Regions from separate parts of the Priestia sp. FSL W8-0524 genome, predicted to be linked through region 2. Evidence: riboswitches for the same ligand, from Rfam matches in the RefSeq annotation. Region 2 holds a riboswitch; each other region holds the start of a gene.
What was found. A riboswitch is a leader RNA that binds a small molecule or an ion and turns the genes downstream of it on or off. The one in region 2 is predicted to bind cobalamin.
Positions count from the first base shown of each region.

Region 1: another riboswitch for cobalamin. It lies ahead of NST66_RS14065 (cobyric acid synthase); the one in region 2 lies ahead of nikA (nickel ABC transporter substrate-binding protein).
Region 3: another riboswitch for cobalamin. It lies ahead of NST66_RS12145 ((2Fe-2S) ferredoxin domain-containing protein); the one in region 2 lies ahead of nikA (nickel ABC transporter substrate-binding protein).
Region 4: another riboswitch for cobalamin. It lies ahead of NST66_RS23700 (ribonucleoside-diphosphate reductase subunit alpha); the one in region 2 lies ahead of nikA (nickel ABC transporter substrate-binding protein).

Region 1 covers NZ_JBBOUG010000001.1:2,760,239-2,762,442, forward strand. Annotated here, with positions in the region: gene NST66_RS14065 (cobyric acid synthase) at 1-874, opposite strand, end outside; cobalamin riboswitch at 967-1,146, opposite strand; gene NST66_RS14070 (YdcF family protein) at 1,294-1,857, shown strand; gene NST66_RS14075 (APC family permease) at 1,916-2,204, opposite strand, start outside.
Region 2 covers NZ_JBBOUG010000001.1:212,795-214,998, reverse strand. Annotated here, with positions in the region: gene nikA (nickel ABC transporter substrate-binding protein) at 1-810, opposite strand, end outside; cobalamin riboswitch at 955-1,145, opposite strand; gene ftsZ (cell division protein FtsZ) at 1,148-2,152, opposite strand.
Region 3 covers NZ_JBBOUG010000001.1:2,390,793-2,392,996, reverse strand. Annotated here, with positions in the region: gene NST66_RS12155 (M42 family metallopeptidase) at 1-5, shown strand, start outside; gene NST66_RS12150 (hypothetical protein) at 358-516, shown strand; cobalamin riboswitch at 664-842, shown strand; cobalamin riboswitch at 961-1,140, shown strand; gene NST66_RS12145 ((2Fe-2S) ferredoxin domain-containing protein) at 1,242-1,622, shown strand; gene cobJ (precorrin-3B C(17)-methyltransferase) at 1,636-2,204, shown strand, end outside.
Region 4 covers NZ_JBBOUG010000001.1:4,539,056-4,541,259, forward strand. Annotated here, with positions in the region: gene NST66_RS23700 (ribonucleoside-diphosphate reductase subunit alpha) at 1-1,440, opposite strand, end outside; cobalamin riboswitch at 1,574-1,759, opposite strand; gene menC (o-succinylbenzoate synthase) at 2,038-2,204, opposite strand, start outside.

The DNA.
Region 1 (2,204 bases), 2.5 Mb from region 2:
GCTTGGTTACAAGTCTCACATGACAGTCTTCTTCTAAGCTTAGAGGATCAATGTCTGTAAAATTTGAGATGCGAGGATACGAGATAACCGCAATATCGATTTCTTTTAACGGATTTACAAGCGTTGAGTAATTTCTGAGTGATAGCGAATCTTCAGCGTCAATTTCCACGTCGTGCATATAAGGAATCACTCCTAGTACCGGAACTCCCGTGTATTCTTCAAACCACTTCAACCCCGGTTTTAAAAGCTCTAAGTCCCCTCGGAATTTATTGATTAACACTCCAATTACTCTAGGTTTATGTTCATCTGGAAGCAATTGAAGAGTACCCACCAGACTCGCAAAAACCCCTCCTTTATCAATGTCTCCTACTAACACAACAGGGGCTTGGGCTATCTTTGCTACGCGCATATTTACCAGTTCCCGATCGTTCAAATTCACTTCAGCAGGACTTCCAGCACCTTCAATCACAATTCGATCATAATGATTGGCAAGCTCTTTATAAGACTCCGTGATAACGTTCAAACCTTCATTAAAAAATTCTTGCCGATACTGAAAAGCAAACATATTACGAAGCGGTTTTCCATGAACGACAATTTGAGATTCATGATCACGAGTTGGTTTAATTAAAATAGGATTCATATTGGTTGTTGCTTCTACTCCAGCCGCTTCAGCTTGAATTCCTTGCGCTCTTCCAATTTCTTTTCCATCCATTGTAATGTATGAATTAAGCGCCATATTTTGCGATTTAAACGGTGCAGTTTGATAGCCGTCTTCTTTAAAAATACGGCAAAACGCTGTAGCAATCATGCTTTTTCCAGCGTCTGAGTGCGTTCCTTGAATCATAAGAGGTTTTCCTTTTTTCACTTTTTCCACTCCCTATCACATAAAAAAACCTTAACTGTAAAAGTCAAGGTTTGGTCATGCGCTCATTAACACATTGTCTTGACTTATTTCTCCCACCGAAAAATAAGGGGTTTTTAAAAGCAGGTCTCCTGGCTTATGCTTCATTTTACTTCTGCATCCTTCCTAGTTTGACTAGTGGGTCTTTGCAGGTTCATCCACATTTACAGTAGCGGGGGCTGCACCGGATTTACACCGATTTCCCTATTATCCTCCTTAGAGGCACTTTTAAAATCATTTATTCTTTATTGTAACGAATTTTATAACCATTCACAATAACGATTTTCTTCTATTATTATATATTACTGTGTTTATACTTATTTGAGTCTCGTATGCTATAATAACAATTATTTTCCAAACATCTTATGAAATAGCTAGGAAGGTGCTCGTAGTTGAAGAAAAAAATCATTTATATCTTTATTAGTTTGCTTGTTCTTTACATAGCAATCATGTCTTTTTGTATGTATCAAACCGCTCATCAGCCTGTTCCGCAAAAAGCAGATTATGTGCTCATTTTAGGTTCCAAAGTAGACGGAGATCAAATGTCTCCTAGTTTAAAAGAACGAGCAAAAACGGCTTTATCTTATTTAAAGACTCATAAACAAACAAAAGTTATCGTAACGGGTGGAAAAGGATCCGATGAAGAAATTTCTGAAGCAGAAGCAGCCTATCGTTTTCTACGAAAAGAAGGAATTAAAAAGAATCGAATGATAAAAGAGGATCAGTCAACTTCTACTTTTGAGAATTTCACTTTCACTAAAAAGAAAGTTGATATTCAACACAAAAAAGTCGTGCTTGTTAGCAGTGATTTTCATTTATTTCGCGCCTCTATTATTGCCAAGCGTCAAGGTTTTGACGTTTATCCTTTAGGTGCAAAGACACCAAATTCAATTAAACTTCAAGCCTACTTTCGTGAGTATGCTGCTATCTTAAAAACGTGGCTGTTTGATAAATAAATAGAGTACACCCCTATACAAACGAAAAACACGGCATGAATTCATGCCGTGTTTTTTATTAATCATCCGTATCGATAACTGCTTTTGGTAAACCCGTGTATTTCGCCCAGTAGAAAATACCGATTGAAACAAGAGCAATTAAAATTAAGTCAAGCGGGTTGCTTAGCACACCTTGTCCTCCACCAAATGAGCCTAGGTAAGAGATAACAAGCATAATAATATAATAAGCAACTAGCCACCAAGCAGATTTAAGCTGCTGTGCAAATTTTACAACGTCAGTTGGTACGTATTTCTTAAATGCTACGTAGATAACAACCATTAGAAGCTGTGATCCTAGAAGCCAAGAA
Region 2 (2,204 bases):
AAGCAATAAATGGGTGCGCACACTAGGTACTCCACTTACTTTAAAAGACGGATCTGTTTGTAAAGTGCCCAAGCTTTCTAAAGGCGGGCGATAAATAATATCGGCTGTTCCAGATTGAAGAGCAGCAACTCGCGCATTAGCATCTTCGTTAAATCCAAAGATCGCACTTTTCAATTTCACTTTTCCACCCCAATAATTTTCATATCTTTCTAATTTTACTTGATTTCCTTGATCAAAAGACAAGACGCGAAATGGACCCGTACCAATGGGCTTCTTAGCTATATTAGAAGCATCAACATCTATAATAGCTGTATTTGGATGCACTAATTCAGAAGGAAATTTAGGCATTGTTTCTTTTAATGTAATTGTCAGCGCATGACTGTTCGCTTTCATTTCTTTAATATTTAAAGCGTTTTTCATCGCATAACTTTGGTCTATCGTTCTTTGAAGAGAAGACTTAACGGCATTTGCATCCAGCGCTTTTCCGTTTTGAAACATGATGTTCTTTCTTATCATAAATGTCCATGTAAGGCCGTTATCTTTCGTTTCCCACTTTTCAGCAAGCCAAGGCTTTATTTTTAAATCGTCGTTGATTTTAACAAGCGTCTCCCCTACTCCCCCACGAACTGCTGTATAATTATCGTCCGTATGAGGATCAAGCGTTGCAGATGTAAAATTAAATAAAAACGTCACACTTTTATCCGTTTTCTTTCTTTCTTTTATACTTACACTCTCTTCATTAGGAGCGCAAGCAGTGAGGCAAAGTAACACGAGAAATATCATAGATACAAGTTTTTTATTATTTATCATTCATTTTTCCACCTTCTATTTTAATACACAAAAAAAAGCACTTCTAAAAAGAAGTGCTTGCCTTCACAACAAATTCAGATAAACGTATCCCTTGTTTATCGTATTTTTGATTCTGCCAAAACACCTCCCTATCCTCGTAGGTTATTGCGTGCTGCGATTTATGGCAGGTCTCCTGGCTTCAAGTCATTGCCTTATACCGCCTTCCCGTCTCTAAATAGACAGTGGCTTTTTGACATAAGGCTCCTTGTTACAGTGGCGGGACCGCTCCGGATTTTCACCGGATTCCCTTTTAAGGCAATTGAAAAACAATTGCCACCATAAAAGCTGGTTATTTAATTTAGTAGCGTGCTCTTGAAACTCTAGAAGTGGAAGCTGATGGTGAAATATCTTCATCATCAAATCCAGTGGCAATGACGGTTACCATCATTTCGTCCTTTAAATCTTCATTAATCACAGATCCAAAAATCATATTTAAGTCCTGATCAGAAGCGGACGTGACAATATCTGCTGCTTCCTGTACTTCGTAAAGACTCAGGCTGCTGCCGCTCGTAATGTTCAGCAGCACGCCTCTTGCTCCATCAATCGATGCATCTAGCAGCGGACTAGAAATCGCTTTTTTCGCTGCTTCAATTGCTCGATCTGATCCCGAAGCTCGTCCGATACCCATAAGCGCAAATCCTTGATTAGACATAATTGTTTTTACATCAGCAAAGTCAAGGTTAATCAGCCCCGGAACAGCGATTAAATCTGAAATACCTTGAATACCTTGGCGAAGAACATTATCTGCTTCACGGAATGCTTCAAGCATAGGTGTCTTTTTATCAACGATTTCAAGCAAGCGGTCGTTTGGAATGACAATAAGGGTATCTACCGATTCATTCATCGCAGTAATACCGCCTACTGCTTGCTTGGTACGTTTATTTCCTTCAAACTTGAAAGGGCGAGTAACTACTCCAATTGTTAAAGCATTTAGTTCACGGGCAATTTGGGCAATAACCGGAGCTGCTCCAGTACCAGTGCCTCCCCCCATGCCAGCTGTTACGAATACCATATCTGCGCCTTGCAGTACTTCTTGAATTTGCTCTCTGCTTTCTTCTGCAGCTTCTCTTCCTACTTCTGGATTAGCTCCTGCACCTAATCCTCGCGTTAATGCCGCACCAATCTGCATTTTCACATCTGCTTTAGATAAATTAAGCGCCTGAGCATCCGTATTAACGGCGATAAATTCTACCCCTTGTACACCATGTTCAATCATACGGTTAACGGTGTTATTTCCTCCACCGCCGACTCCAATTACTTTAATTCGCACTAATGGCGATACATCTGCATCAAATCCAAACATTCTAAGTTCCTCCTCAATGATCAAAATTACTTTCTCTTATTATCCGAAAAAA
Region 3 (2,204 bases), 2.2 Mb from region 2:
TTTAAGAAAGGAATATTTAATTAGTGTATTTTTATGCAAAACAAAGAGCAGGACGGGACTGTGATGTCTGTACTTTCCTTTCCTAAAAAAGAAGCCGGCTGTCCGGCTTCTTTTTTTAATAAATACTATATATATTTTTACTGGTGAAGCAACAGTTGGTAAAAAAAGCACCTTTTTTAAAGAGGTATAATACGGCTTAAACCTTTTGTACATTTTGTTCATTTACAGAAGTTAAAATGTTTTTAAATTTTTAAAAGTTTCTTGTGACAAGTTTTGTAGAATGGGTTTTCAAAAGGATATGGTTTCGTCATAATGTGGATATAGCGATCACTACAATAATCGGAGGCGAATCTTTTCATGTGGGTACTGACGGTATATGCTGGAAAAGAAATGAAAATGTTTGAATTTGAAACTGAAACGCAGGCGAGAGAAGCTTTTGCAAAAACAAATGGCTGTAAAGTTCTTTCAGAAGTCGTGTATTATAATGATCCTCATTTAACATTAGTAGCTATATAATGAAAAAACAAGAGCTGACTTTATGCTCTTGTTTTTTTTATAGCTTCTTGTATCTTACGAAAAGAATAGAGTTGAAATAAAAAAAAATGTACGCTATGATATGGTAGTTACTTCTATTATTCTGATAGTTTAAAAGGTTCATATATATCAAACAGCAACAGTAAAGATGCCAAGAAGGCTTAATAGGGAAACTGGTGAAAGACCAGTACTGCCCCCGCAACTGTAAGTGTGGACGAACGAGTATAACCACTGTGGAAAAATCACGGGAAGGTTCTCAAGTAGAATGATACACAAGTCAGGAGACCTGTCTTTATTGTGAAGTTTCTATTTCTCCGGGGAGCGGGAAGGGAAACGTTGGCTTAAAGTGGCATTCGTGTACACTTTTATTCTGACGTTTTACCTGCTCGCATATTAGCGAAGCGGGTTTTTCTCGTAGCACAAAACTACATATCGTGCAAAAAAGGTGCGCAATGCTCACATTGCGTTAAATGGGAAGTCTGGTGTGAAGCCAGCGCGGTACCCGCCACTGTGAAGAGGAGCTGATTGCATATGCCACTGTATTCGGGAAGGCGCAATCAAGTGATGAATCGAAGTCAGGAAACCAGCCTTTTTTTAATGCGAAGCTTACCCTACGGGATATAGGTGGAAGTGCAAAAACTTAGTTTGAATTTTTCTGCGCCTCTATCATTGATAGAGGCGTTTTTTTAGTAAAGGAGCGAATAAGTGTGACGACGTGGAACTTAAATGGAACAAAACATCACGTATTGATTTGTAATGGAAGCAGCTGTATGAGAAAAGGTGGAGAAGAAGCCACGCAAGCTATTCGAAATAAAGTGACTGAACTGAATCTAGATGAAGCGGTTCACACAACCCGTACGCGCTGTAACGGAAGATGCAAAGATGCTCCTGTAGCTATCGTGTACCCTTCAGGAGATTGGTACAAGCAGGTCACTGAAAACGTAGCTCATCGAATTGTTGAAGAACATTTAGCAGGAGGCTGCAGTATAAAGGAATCACTTATTTATGAATATGATCAAAACGGTTTTGTTTCTCCGGAAAAGAGTGACTCCATAGAAGGAATTGACAAAGTAAAAAGTAACGCATAAAGGAGGAGCTAGCATGAAAGGTAAACTGTTAGTTATTGGATTCGGCCCAGGAAGCTTTGAACATATTACACAGCGAGCAAGAGAAGCCATTCAAGAAAGTGATATGATCATTGGTTATAAAACCTATGTGGAATTAATTCAAGGACTATTAACGAATCAGCAAATTATTAGTACAGGAATGACCGAAGAAGTAAGCCGTGCACAAGAAGCCGTAAAGCAAGCTGAAGCGGGAAAAACCGTGGCGGTCATTTCAAGCGGAGATGCAGGAGTATACGGAATGGCCGGCCTTGTGTATGAAGTGTTGATTGAAAAAGGATGGAAAAAAGAAACGGGCGTAGAGCTGGAAGTGATTCCTGGCATTTCGGCTATTAATTCATGCGCATCTCTCCTTGGGGCGCCCGTGATGCATGATGCCTGTACGATTAGTTTAAGTGACCACCTTACGCCTTGGGAGTTAATCGAAAAACGAATCGAAGCAGCTGCACAAGCAGATTTTGTAGTAGCTTTTTATAATCCGAAAAGCGGAAGACGCACAAGACAAATTGTGGAAGCGCAAAGGATTTTATTAAAATACCGTTCCCC
Region 4 (2,204 bases), 4.3 Mb from region 2:
AGAAAGATTACATACAACAAAATCGCCCGGATTCTTTGTAATAATAATTTTTCCGTCTTCCGTAATTTCCTCTGTTACGACCGTTGTACTTTGGTTTTGCGTGATTTCTGTACATAAGTTACTGCAGTAAATCATGCCCGCGTGTCGGTTTTGATTAGCTCGGTTAACCGTATCACGATAGAACATATAAGGAGTTCCGGTTTCAAGCTGCGAAAGCATAATGCGCTTGAAGATCTCAATAGCAGGCACTGTTTCTCTTGAAAGCTGTTCATTGTTTACACACTCAGCGTAACGAGTGCGGAACGAACCGCTGCCTTCTTCTTCATCATAAAAATCTTCTAACGAGTAGCCCATCAGCGTACGAACTTCGTGAGGATCGAATAAGTGCCAGTCTTCACGTGCTTCTACTTTTTCCATAAACAAATCTGGCAAACATACGCCAGTGAATAAATCATGCGTGCGCTGGCGTTCATCACCATTGTTCAAACGCGCGTCTAAGAATGAAAAAATGTCTTTATGCCAAACGTCTAAATATACGGCAATAGCTCCTTGTCGTTGACCTAGCTGATCGACACTTACAGCCGTATTATTTAGCTGTTTCATCCATGGAATTGTTCCTGATGATACGCCTTTAAAACCTTTTATATCACTTCCTCGGCTTCTAATATGACCGAGGTAGACACCAATTCCGCCTCCATTTTTACTAAGCGTGGCCAAATCTGTATTGCTATCATAAATACCGCGTAAGCTGTCATCAATCGTATCAATAAAGCAGCTAGATAGCTGTCCGTAGCTCTTTCCTGCGTTTGAGAGTGTTGGTGTGGCAACCGTCATATATAGACTAGAAAGCGCCCAGTACGCTTCTTTTACTAATGCTGTTCGATTTTCTTTCTTTTCTTGAGACATCAGCGTCATAGCAATGATAAGAAAACGTTCTTGCGGTAATTCGTATACACGCTTATCATGTGATGTCGCTAAATAGCGATCTGCTAATGTCAGCAATCCAATGTATGTAAATAAACGATCGCGTTCAGGAATAATGACTGAAGCAATTTCATTAATTTCTTCTTCTGTATATGTTTTTAATAGCTGTTTATTATAAATGCCGATTTTTGTTAGTTCTTGAATAAGCTGATAAAACGAACCGTACTTCTCTTTTTTATCATAACCTCGGTTGTCCGCTGCTTTTCGATATAGTTCGTTTAAGTAGACGTCTGCCGCCACGTACGTCCAATCTGGTTCTTCCATTGAAATACGCTCTAGAGCTGCCAAAATTAGTACGTTTGCAACCTTTTCGTCCGTCATATTTTCCTTTACTGTAACAGTTTGAATAACCTTTTCCTCATACAAAGAAAAATCAAGCTGCGTAAATTCTTTTTTTAAACGTTCAATATATGCAGTTAATTCATGTAGAATTGTAGGCTTTAATGTATTCACCATAAATATGGCTCCTCTCTTCACTTCAAAATAAAAAATCGCTCACCGTACCTCGGTGAGCGAATAGAACGAAGATAGAAGAAGACACTAAGTCTTTTCTCAATCCTCGCTCTACCCTCTCACCTCCCGAAGAAGATAAAACGACATAAAAAAGGCAGGTCTCCTGACTTATGCTTCTTTTTACTTTAAGGCCTTCCCATGATGTTTACTCACAGTGGATCTCCTTATTTCATCAGCATTCACAGTTGCGGGGACAGCTTTGGATTTTCACCAAATTCCCTTTTAAGTCTTTTTATCAGACACCTTTTTCACTGGAAAACACAAAATATAGTATTTTATTATTGTTTAACAAACAACATATTGTGTTATGTTATAAACACATTATATAGGACAACTTAGAAAACTATCAACCTATTTTCAAAAATAATTTTGTTTTTTACGATAAAATCCTTCGACTTTTTTCATCAAACTACTCCATCATAACATGTTTTGACACGCTTGATGGAACAATGTGCTCTTTTTAAAAAATTTGTCCTATTTTTCTACTAAACATTGCCAACATCAATAAAAAAACCGTTTTTCATAAAAAACGGTTTTTAATTATTTGTATTCTTTTTCAAATGCTGTGATTGTTTTGATAAACTTTTTATCAATATCGTATCCGATCCCCGGTTTTTCCTTCACCTTTATTACTCCGGCTTCTACCTCTACTTCGGGCTTAATAATATCTTTTTCCCAATAGCGAGACGACGCAGAAATGTCACCTG